DNA from 3 places in the Candidatus Nitrobacter laanbroekii genome. Region 1 is predicted to be linked to each of the others. Evidence: predicted binding sites of a transcription regulator. Region 1 holds the regulator's gene; each other region holds the start of a gene.
The links. Region 1 encodes LexA, which represses DNA repair genes until DNA is damaged. Its sites were predicted from a motif close to TGTTCNNNNTGTGTTCNG; they were not measured.

Region 1 (3,277 bases):
CCCTTGCGGCCGTTCTCGCCGGAGTCGAACCGCTGCCGGAAGAATCGGTTGGCCTCGAGGCCGCGCATCGCCGGGTGCTGGCGCGCGACCTCCCCTCGCGCCGGACCCAGCCGCCGGTGGCGATGTCGGCGATGGACGGCTACGCGGTGCGCGCGGCGGACATCGCGACGATTCCGGCGCGGCTGCATGTGATCGGCGAGATCGCCGCGGGACGGCCGCTCGAGCGGGCGCTGGGGGCCGGCGAAGCTCTGCGGATTTTTACCGGAGGCGTGGTGCCGGACAGCGCCGACACCGTCGTGATCCAGGAGGACACGGAACGCGACGGCGACGACGTCATGGTCAAGGAAGCCACCGCGGCCGGAAAGAATATCCGCCCTGCCGGCGTCGATTTTCACGAAGGCGACGTGTTGCTGCGCGCCCGCAGCCATCTCACCGACCGCCATCTCTCCCTTGCCGCCGGCATGAACTATCCGGACCTGCCGGTGCACCGCCATCCGAAAATAGCCGTGCTCGCCACCGGCGATGAACTGGTTTTGCCGGGCACGACGCCCGGTCCGGGTCAAATCGTCCTGTCCAACGGCTACGCGCTTCGCGCGCTCGCCCGGAACGAAGGCGCCGAGGCGATCGACCTCGGCATCGCCGCCGACACCATGGAGGCGACCAGAAGCGCAATCCGTCGTGCCCGCGACAGCGGCGCCGACATTCTCGTCACCACAGGCGGGGCGTCAGTCGGAGACCATGACCTCGTCAAGCGCGCGCTGGAGGCCGAAGGCGTGGAGATTGCGTTCTGGCGGATCGCGCTGCGGCCCGGCAAGCCGATGATGCACGGACGCCTCGGCGCAATGCGCGTGATCGGCCTGCCCGGCAATCCCGTCTCGTCTTACATCTGCGCGTTCCTGTTCATGGTGCCGCTGATTCGTGCGTTGTCGGGCCGTCAGGATATCCACCATCGCATTGAACCGGCGGTGCTCGGCAGCAATGTCGCCGCCAATCAAGCCCGGCAGGATTATCTGCGCGCCCGCCTCGCGCACTCGCCAGACGGGTTGCCGGTCGCGACGCCGGTCGGACATCAGGACAGTTCGTTGATGGGAAATCTCGCGGCAGCGGAAGCACTCGTGGTCCGCGCGCCGCTTGCGCCTGCCGCGAGCAAAGGCGAGCCCTGCGCCGTCATTAAGCTCTCGCTGTCGTAAAGCCTCGCCTTGTTGACGTTAAATTAAAGGGTTGCGGAACACATATCGAACATATAGTGTATGTTCATGATTTGTTTCGAGTAGTCGTGCCGCCCGGTATAAGGCTGTAAGCCTGAGGTTCTGGAATCGGACGGCAGGCACCATCAACCGGGGACTGGTCGGAATGCTCACGCGCAAACAGTACGAACTCCTGCGTTTTATCAGCGAACGGCTGAAGGAATCCGGCGTGCCGCCCTCGTTCGATGAAATGAAGGATGCGCTCGATTTGCGCTCGAAGTCCGGTATCCATCGCCTGATCACCGCGCTGGAGGAACGCGGCTTCATCCGCCGCCTGCCCAATCGCGCCCGCGCCATCGAGGTCATCAAGCTGCCGGAGGTCGCCGGCAGCGGCGGCGGCCGTCGCGGTTTCACGCCGAGCGTCATTGAAGGCAATCTCGGCAAAGTCCGCCCGAGCAGCGGCGGCGGTGTCGTCGACGATGCAGACCGTCCGGTCGCCGTTCCGGTGATGGGACGTATCGCGGCTGGCACACCGATCGAGGCGCTACAGACCCGGAGCCACACAATCAGCGTGCCGCCCGACATGCTCGGCTCCGGCGAGCATTATGCGCTCGAGGTGCGCGGCGATTCGATGGTCGAGGCCGGAATCCTCGACGGCGACATGGCGCTGATCCAGCGCAACGAAACGGCGGAAACCGGCGACATCGTCGTTGCCCTGATCGACGACGAGGAAGCGACGCTGAAGCGCTTCCGCCGCCGCGGGGCTTCGATCGCGCTCGAGCCCGCGAACACAGCTTACGAGGTTCGCATTCTTCCGCCCAACCGCGTCCAGATCCAGGGCAAGCTGATCGGCATCTATCGCAAGTACTGACTCTCGCAAGTGCTGGCTCTCGCAAGTCCTTGGGCGGCGGCGGACCGTTCAATCGTCCGGCTGGAGATCGTCAGCCGCGGGCGTGGCATCGATCGGGTGTGCCGGCCTGGGCCGGGTGCTGACATGCGCCGGTTTTTCACCGCCGACGGCGGGCGACCAGGGCCGGTCGACCTGATCGGGCCGGACGGCATTGACCGCAAAGTTGTGTTTTGCGCCGCCGAGGGCGGGATGAAAAGTGTGCAGCGGTTTTCCGCCCGCATCCCGCTCTAAAATATTGGAATCGATCACGTTCGTGATGTTGGATCGATTCGACCCAAAATTATCATGATCCGGCGTTCGCCGCAGCGCCAGGGCGCCTTCCCGCCGCAGCCTGTCCTGATCGATGACCTGCGCAAGGCAGCCCTCCGGAGCCTGCCACGGCGTCACCATCACCTCCGCCCGCACGCAGTCGTCCTCCATCGCGTCCGCGCGCCGCGCCAGCGCGACAATTCCACCTCCGCTCACCTTAACCACGCAGCCCGCGTCGTCGCATGAGACGCCCTCTGCAAGCGTGGGGTCGGCAGGCCCACGTCCGTCCGCATCAGCGGCCAGCCATTCCCTGACCGTAAAGTTGTCTTTGGCCGTGCGGATGAGACGCAGCCGGCCGTCTCCGCCCCGCACGCCGACATTGTGGCCGTCGGCGGAGACCAGAATGTCCGGCTGCGTCACGGCAAGCGACCATGCGATCGCCAGCCCGATGATGGCCGCACCGCTCCAGCGCAGCGGCGTTCTGAGCAGTCCGAGCAGAACGATGCCCGCGGTCGCAGCGATCAGCGGCCCGGTTCCGAACGCCGCCATGCGGCCGATGGCGCCGGGCAACGCCGCCACCCATTGCGTGACCACGATCATCCATTCGATGCCGATATCCATCAGCCGCCAGAACACACCGTCGAAACCGAACGGTATCGCAGCCAGTCCCAACAGCCCGGCCGGCATCACCAGTGCGGAGACCACCGGCATTGCCAGCAGGTTTGCGACCACGCCGTACGGCGTCACGCGATGAAAATGGAACGCGGCATAGGGCGTCGTCGCAAGTCCGGCGACGAGCGACGCCAGTGTTAGCGTAACGATTTCGCGGCCGCCCCACAGTGCCGCCCGCGCCGTCGGCGAATGATCGGGCGTTGCGAACAATTTCGGCATCCCGACCTGGACCAGCGCCACGAGCCCGAGCGTCGCCGCG
Region 2 (3,277 bases), 360 kb from region 1:
ATATCGCTGGCTGGCGCCGGGATATCCACCAGCATCCGGAGTTGCTGTACGACGTGCATCGCACCGCGGCGTTCGTGGCGGACCGTCTGCGGCAGTTCGGCTGTGACGAGGTCGCGATCGGGCTCGGCAGGACCGGCGTCGTCGGCGTCATCAAGGGCAGGAAGCCGGCCGGCGACGGCGAGGTCAAGGTGATCGGCCTGCGCGCCGATATGGATGCGCTGCCGATTCAAGAGGCAACCAACCTGTCTTATGCCTCAAAGACGCCCGGCAAGATGCACGCCTGCGGCCATGACGGCCACACCGCGATGCTGCTCGGCGCCGCGCGCTATCTCGCGGAGACGCGGAATTTCACTGGGGAGGCGGTCGTGATCTTCCAGCCGGCGGAGGAGGGCGGCGCCGGTGCTGCGGCGATGATCAAGGACGGTTTGATGGACCGTTTCGGGATCGAGCAGGTCTACGGTATGCATAACGTCCCCGGCATCCCGCTCGGCTCCTTCGCCATCCGGCCGGGTCCGATCATGGCGGCGACCGACGCCGTCGATTTCAGGATCGAGGGCCACGGCGGCCACGCCGCGCGGCCGCATCTGTGCATCGATCCGGTGCTGGCCGGCGCGCAGCTTGTCGTTGCCCTGCAATCGATCGTGTCGCGCAATGTCGATCCGCTGGAATCCGCCGTGATCTCGGTGTGCGTGTTCCACGCCGGCAACACCCGCAACGTCATTCCGCAGACCGTCGAACTGCGCGGCACCGTCCGCACCCTGAAGGTCGACGTGCGCGACCTGGTGGAGAAGCGGATTCGCGAGGTCGCCGCCGGCGTGGCGCAGACCACCGGAACCAGGATCGATGTCAAGTTCAGGCGCGGCTATCCGGTCACGCTCAATCACGCCGCGCAGACCGAAACCGCGATCAGGATCGCGAAGGAGATCGCCGGCGACGACAATGTGCAGGACACGCCGCCGATGATGGGCGCGGAGGATTTTGCCTACATGCTGGAAGCCCGGCCGGGCGCCTTCATCTTCGTCGGCAACGGCGACAGCGCCGGCCTGCATCATCCCGCCTACAACTTCAACGACGACGCCATCGTCTACGGCACCTCGTACTGGATCAGGCTGGTCGAGACCACGCTGGCTGCCTGAGCGGTCACGCTGTTGCAGCGCCAGGAACATAGCTCCTCACGTCGCGTTAGGAAGCGGTTTCCTCCAACCACGTGAGGCTACAATGAGCGCTGCGAAAGAGAAGGATCTCCACGACCTGTTCCTTGATCAGCTCAAGGACATGTACTTCGCCGAAAAGCAGATCCTCAAGGCTCTGCCCAGGATGGCGAAGGCGGCAACGTCCGCTAAATTGCGGGCGGCCTTCGAAAAACACCATGACGAGACCGAAGGTCAGATCGAGCGCCTGGAACAGGTTTTCGACCTGATCGACAAACCGGCCAAGGGCAAGACCTGCGATGCCATCCTCGGCATCCTGGACGAAGGCAAGGAGGTCATGGACGAATACAAGGGCACTGAGGCGCTGGACGCGGGCCTTCTCGCGGCGGCGCAAGCGGTGGAACACTACGAAATAGCGCGCTACGGAACCATGAAGGCGTGGGCGGCCAGGCTCGGCATGAAGGATGCCGTCAGGCTTATCGATGAAACGCTTCAGCAGGAGCGCAAGACCGACAAGGATTTGACGGCGCTCGCGGAGGCCGGTGTCAACTCCGAGGCATTGGCGGCTTGAATCTTTTGGGAAGGCCATCATCGGTGGCCGTTGCCGCCGGTGGTGGTCGATCTGCTTATGTGGTCATCCACGCCGCCTTGTGTGGTTTTGCGGGTGAAATCTCCGACGAGCGTTCCGTCGATATCATTGGATTCGTGAGCAGATTCGTGAACGAAAATCACGCGCGAAAAGCCGGTTGACTCGTTGCGGCCTTTTGGTTCTATATAGAACATAACATGAACAAATAAGTCGACTACGGGTTCTCTTCGCGACGGCAAATCTAACGAAGGAGCGGCGCCTGGCTAGAGCGCGATCGGCAAAAGCGGATTCCGGCTTTGCGTGGCTCTAAAATATTGAGAATGCTCATGATCTTTTCGCCAAACCGCTCACACTTTGGCGGATCATGCGCAGCAAGCACGCTTGCGCGCCTTCGCGACTGCATCGCGCGGATCGAAGCCGGTCGCAACAGTGGCTCGCCGGGCCGGGCGGCGCTCGGTCATGATGAGGCGGATACCGTGCTGCAGGGCGGGCTTGCGCGCGGCGCCGTGCATGAGGTGTTCGCGGAAGGACGGCACAGCGCGGCGGCAACCGGATTCATCGCAGGTCTCGCGCAGCGTGTCGGCAAGGATCGGCCGATGCTCTGGGTACGGCAGGATTTTGCCGCGCGCGAATCCGGTGCGCTGTCGATGCACGGATGGCACGAACTCGGTCTCGACCCGCGCCGGCTGGTGATGGTGCATACGCCCGACGTGGAAAGCGCGTTGCGGACAGCGGCCGATGCGCTGGCCTGCGATGCGCTCGGCGCCGTGGTCATGGAGATCTGGGGCGAGACGCGTCTGTTCGATCTCGTCGCCAGCCGCAGGCTGACGCTGGCGGCGCGTGGCTCCGGCGTCACCGGGTTGCTGCTGCGGGTGGCGGCGCCGCCGCTGCCTTCTACGGCGGAGACACGGTGGATCGTGCGCCCGGCGCGCTCGCCGCCGGGTGCGGCGTGGCAGGCATGGGGCGCACCCGTGCTCGAAACACGGCTTGTCCGTAATCGTCATGGCCAGACCGGCCAGTGGATCATGGAATGGATGTGTGATGAGTGCCGCTTCCGTGACGTCTCGTGCCATAGCCCGAAGACGCATCCTCAGCCTGTGGCTGCCGCGCCTGCCGACCGACCGCATCCGGCGCAAGTCGTTCCGCTGCGGCGGACCGGATAGCGACCGACCCTGCATCGTCGTCGCCAAGCAAAACAACGCGCTGGTCATCGCCGCGCTGGATGACGCGGCCGCGCGCCTCAATCTCGCGGTCGGCTTGCCGCTGGCCAATGCCCGCGCGATCTGTCCCGGCATCGCCGTGTTCGATGCCAATGATGCCGCCGACGCCAAAATCCTAAACGGCATCGCCGACTGGTGCGACCGCTTCACGCCGCTGGTGGCGCTCGATCCGCCATACGGTCTGCTCTTGGATATCACCGGCTGCGCACATCTGTTCGGCGGCGAGGCCGCGCTGATGAACGCGCTGTGCGGCGCGCTGACGCGGCAGGGCTTTGTTGTCAGCGCGGCCATTGCCGGCACGCCGGCCTGCGCGCGGG
Region 3 (3,277 bases), 2.1 Mb from region 1:
TCCGGAGGCCGGACGGATTCGATGGGATCGCCGGTCCGGCCGGTGGCTTGGTCCATCCTGCGGCCGAGCTCGGGACCGAACCTTAACGTGAGTGGTGCACGGGGCGTGGCCAGCAGATCGGATACCCGTTCGAAACCAAGCCGGCGAAGATCGTCGACCATGTCGGCAGTCAGCCGTAGCGCCGCGATCGGCAGCGGCTTGATCCTCTCGGCGCTTTCACGTTCGGGAATAACCAAACTCGACTGGGCCGCAAACCGAGCCAGTGCGTATGCAGCACCTCGTGTGTCCGCCATCGCCGCGCGCGCCGTTATGCCGACACTTTCCAGGCGCGAAATCATGTCGGCCAGTATAGCGTCCTCGCCACCGTGGAGGTGGCTGGCACCTGTCGCATCGATGACGAGGCCGTCCGGACCGTCGATGGCGACGACCGGTGAGTAGCGCAGCGCCCAGACAGCGAGACGCTCGAGCGCCTCACCGTCTGCAGCGGGATCCGCGTGATGGATCATAAGCTCCTTCACCAGGGCCTGCGCCTTTGTCGCGGGCATTCCGACGCGCAGGCCGATCCGTATCGCGACCGCATTCGCCGCAACAACCTCGCGCCGTCGTCCGGCCTGGCCTACCAGCACAAGCGGCATCGTTGGATCAGGCGCTGCGGCGCCCATCTTGCGTCGTAGCCGATCGGTCGGCCACGTCGGCAGGTAAAGCGAGACGACCCTGGACATCACACGCATCCATTACAAAGTCCGCGCTTTCGCCGGCGCGGCATCGGATCAACTCAAGCAGCCATCGGGGGCGGCCAACGCCCGGCACAGGCAATGGACTCGATGGCAGCGTCGATACCCGCCATCTCGTCGCCGACGCCGTCGGCTGTCCGAAATCCGCCGCTTCGGTCTGCCGTCGCCACCGTCGCACCGCGATCGCGATCGAACCCGATGTTTCGGCTGCGAGCGACAATCGCCGCGACGACGTCATCGAAAGCCGCGCGACCTCCGCGACCACCGCACCCAGCCCGCCGTGACGGACGCCTTCCTCAAAACACGCGAACACGGATTTCTCGTCACAGGCGTCGACGTAGATGACACGGTCCGCAGCGAGGCCCACCTGCGCCAGGGCCGGCGCGAACAGATCCTGCCGGGTGATGCACCACAGAACCTTGCCCTTGGTGCGCGCGGCGATCCCGGCGGCGAACAAGGCGGCCGCTGCGCCGTCGATAGCGGCATTGCCACCTCCCGCCACTTCGTGCAGTGCCCCGAGCGCAAGGCCGCCGCCCGGTAGCCGGCTGTCGATGGCCTCCACGCCGAACGGAAGCACTGTCCTGGCGCGCAACGGCACGCTCTCAAAGCGTTGAATTTGCTCGCGAAGCCGCAGAACGGCGGGTGGTTGGACCGAAGCACTCATGCCCTCTTCTACATTCTCGGGACGGGATTGTTCTTGATTTGTTCGTATTGCTCGATAAGAGTCAAACGGTTCGTTTGGGTTCCAATGCGATGGGTTCGCGCAAAAAAAGCGGAAGTCGTTGTGACGACGAAGGGAATCGCGGAGTCTGTTTTTTTCTATTCAAGGACGATCACCATCGTGCAGCCAGCGGCCACCTACCTCGACAGTCTCAATCCGGAACAGCGGTGCGCCGTCGAGCACGGCGCCGCGGGACCGGGCCCCTTCGCGCCCTTGCTGGTGATAGCCGGTGCTGGATCCGGCAAGACCAACACGCTGGCGCATCGGGTCGCGCACCTGATTGTCAACGACGCCGACCCGCGGCGCATCTTGCTGATGACCTTCTCGCGCCGCGCCGCCTCCGAGATGACCAGGCGAGTCGAACGGATCGCCCGCAAAGTGATGGGCGACAATGCCGGTGTTTTGACCGACGCCTTGGCCTGGTCTGGCACCTTCCATGGTATCGGGGCGCGGCTGTTGCGCGATTATTCAGACCAGATCGGACTCGATCCCCAGTTCACGATTCACGACCGCGAGGATTCCGCCGACCTGATGAATCTCATCAGGCATGAGAAAGGATTCTCGAAAACGCAGAGCCGGTTTCCGACCAAGGGCACGTGTCTCTCGATCTATTCGCGTTGCGTCAATGCCGAGACTGCGATCGAGCAGGTGCTTGGTGCATCCTATCCGTGGTGCTCCGGATGGGCGACTGAGCTGAAGGAATTGTTCGCGGCCTACGTCGAGGCCAAGCAAAAGCAGAACGTGCTCGACTACGACGACCTCCTGCTCTACTGGGCGCAGACCATGAGCGATCCGGCGCTGGCCGACGATATCGGCGGCCGCTTCGACCACGTTCTCGTTGATGAGTACCAGGACACCAATCGACTGCAGTCGTCGATCCTGCTGGCGCTGAAGCTTGGTGGCCATGGCCTCACGGTGGTCGGTGACGACGCGCAATCGATTTACTCGTTCCGCGCGGCAACGGTGCGCAACATCCTTGATTTTCCCACGCAATTCTCGCCTCCCGCCAGCGTCATCACACTCGATCGCAATTACCGTTCGACGCAGACCATCCTCGCCGCTGCAAACGGCGTGATCGATCTGGCGAAGGAGCGCTTTACCAAGAACCTCTGGACCGAACGGGCATCGGGCTCGAAACCTCAACTTGTCACGGTACACGACGAAGCCGACCAGGCGCGCTTTATCGTCGAGCGCATTCTCGAAAACCGCGAATCCGGCACTCTGCTTAAGGAGCAAGCGGTGCTGTTTCGGACCTCGAGCCACAGCGGTCCGCTCGAAGTCGAACTGACCCGGCGAAACATTCCGTTCGTCAAGTTCGGGGGCTGAAGTTTCTCGATGCCGCGCACATCAAGGATATGCTGGCGTTGCTGCGGTTCATCGAGAATCCGCGGGATCGCGTCGCCGGATTCCGCCTGCTGCATCTGCTACCCGGTGTCGGACCGGCATCGGCGCAACGCGTCCTCGAGCACATGGCGGAAGCCGCAGATCCAATCGCCGCGCTCTCTAGTATCCTCGCTCCGCCCCGCGCCGGCGACGACTGGAAGGCTTTTATACAGGCCGTTGGCGAACTGCGCTATTCGGAATGGCCCTCCGACCTTGAGCGTGCGCGGCTCTGGTACGAACCGCATCTTGACCGCATCCACGAAGATGCGGATACCCGGCGTGCCGATTTGATCCAGCTCGAGCAAATTGCCAGCGGCTACTCGTCCCGTGAAAAATTTCTCACCGAACTAACGCTTGATCCTCCGGATGCCACCAGCGACCAGGCCGGCGTGCCGCTCCTTGATGAGGACTACCTGATCCTGTCGACGATCCACTCCGC

Region 2: the regulator LexA is predicted to act here: its motif matches at 1,927-1,944, upstream of V4R08_RS07130 (ImuA family protein).
Region 3: the regulator LexA is predicted to act here: its motif matches at 1,427-1,444, upstream of V4R08_RS15285 (ImuA family protein).

Annotation. Positions count from the first base shown of each region.
Region 1 is NZ_JBAMDA010000001.1:1,153,146-1,156,422, forward strand. It holds gene V4R08_RS05415 (molybdopterin molybdotransferase MoeA) at 1-1,190, shown strand, start outside; gene lexA (transcriptional repressor LexA) at 1,354-2,058, shown strand; gene V4R08_RS05425 (ComEC/Rec2 family competence protein) at 2,107-3,277, opposite strand, start outside.
Region 2 is NZ_JBAMDA010000001.1:1,516,300-1,519,576, reverse strand. It holds gene V4R08_RS07145 (M20 aminoacylase family protein) at 1-1,136, shown strand, start outside; gene V4R08_RS07140 (YciE/YciF ferroxidase family protein) at 1,219-1,722, shown strand; gene V4R08_RS07135 (hypothetical protein) at 1,746-1,901, shown strand; gene V4R08_RS07130 (ImuA family protein) at 2,067-2,903, shown strand; gene V4R08_RS07125 (DUF6504 family protein) at 2,812-3,277, shown strand, end outside.
Region 3 is NZ_JBAMDA010000001.1:3,263,690-3,266,966, reverse strand. It holds gene V4R08_RS15290 (Y-family DNA polymerase) at 1-722, opposite strand, end outside; gene V4R08_RS15285 (ImuA family protein) at 643-1,398, opposite strand; partial or broken gene V4R08_RS15280 (ATP-dependent helicase) at 1,576-3,277, shown strand, end outside.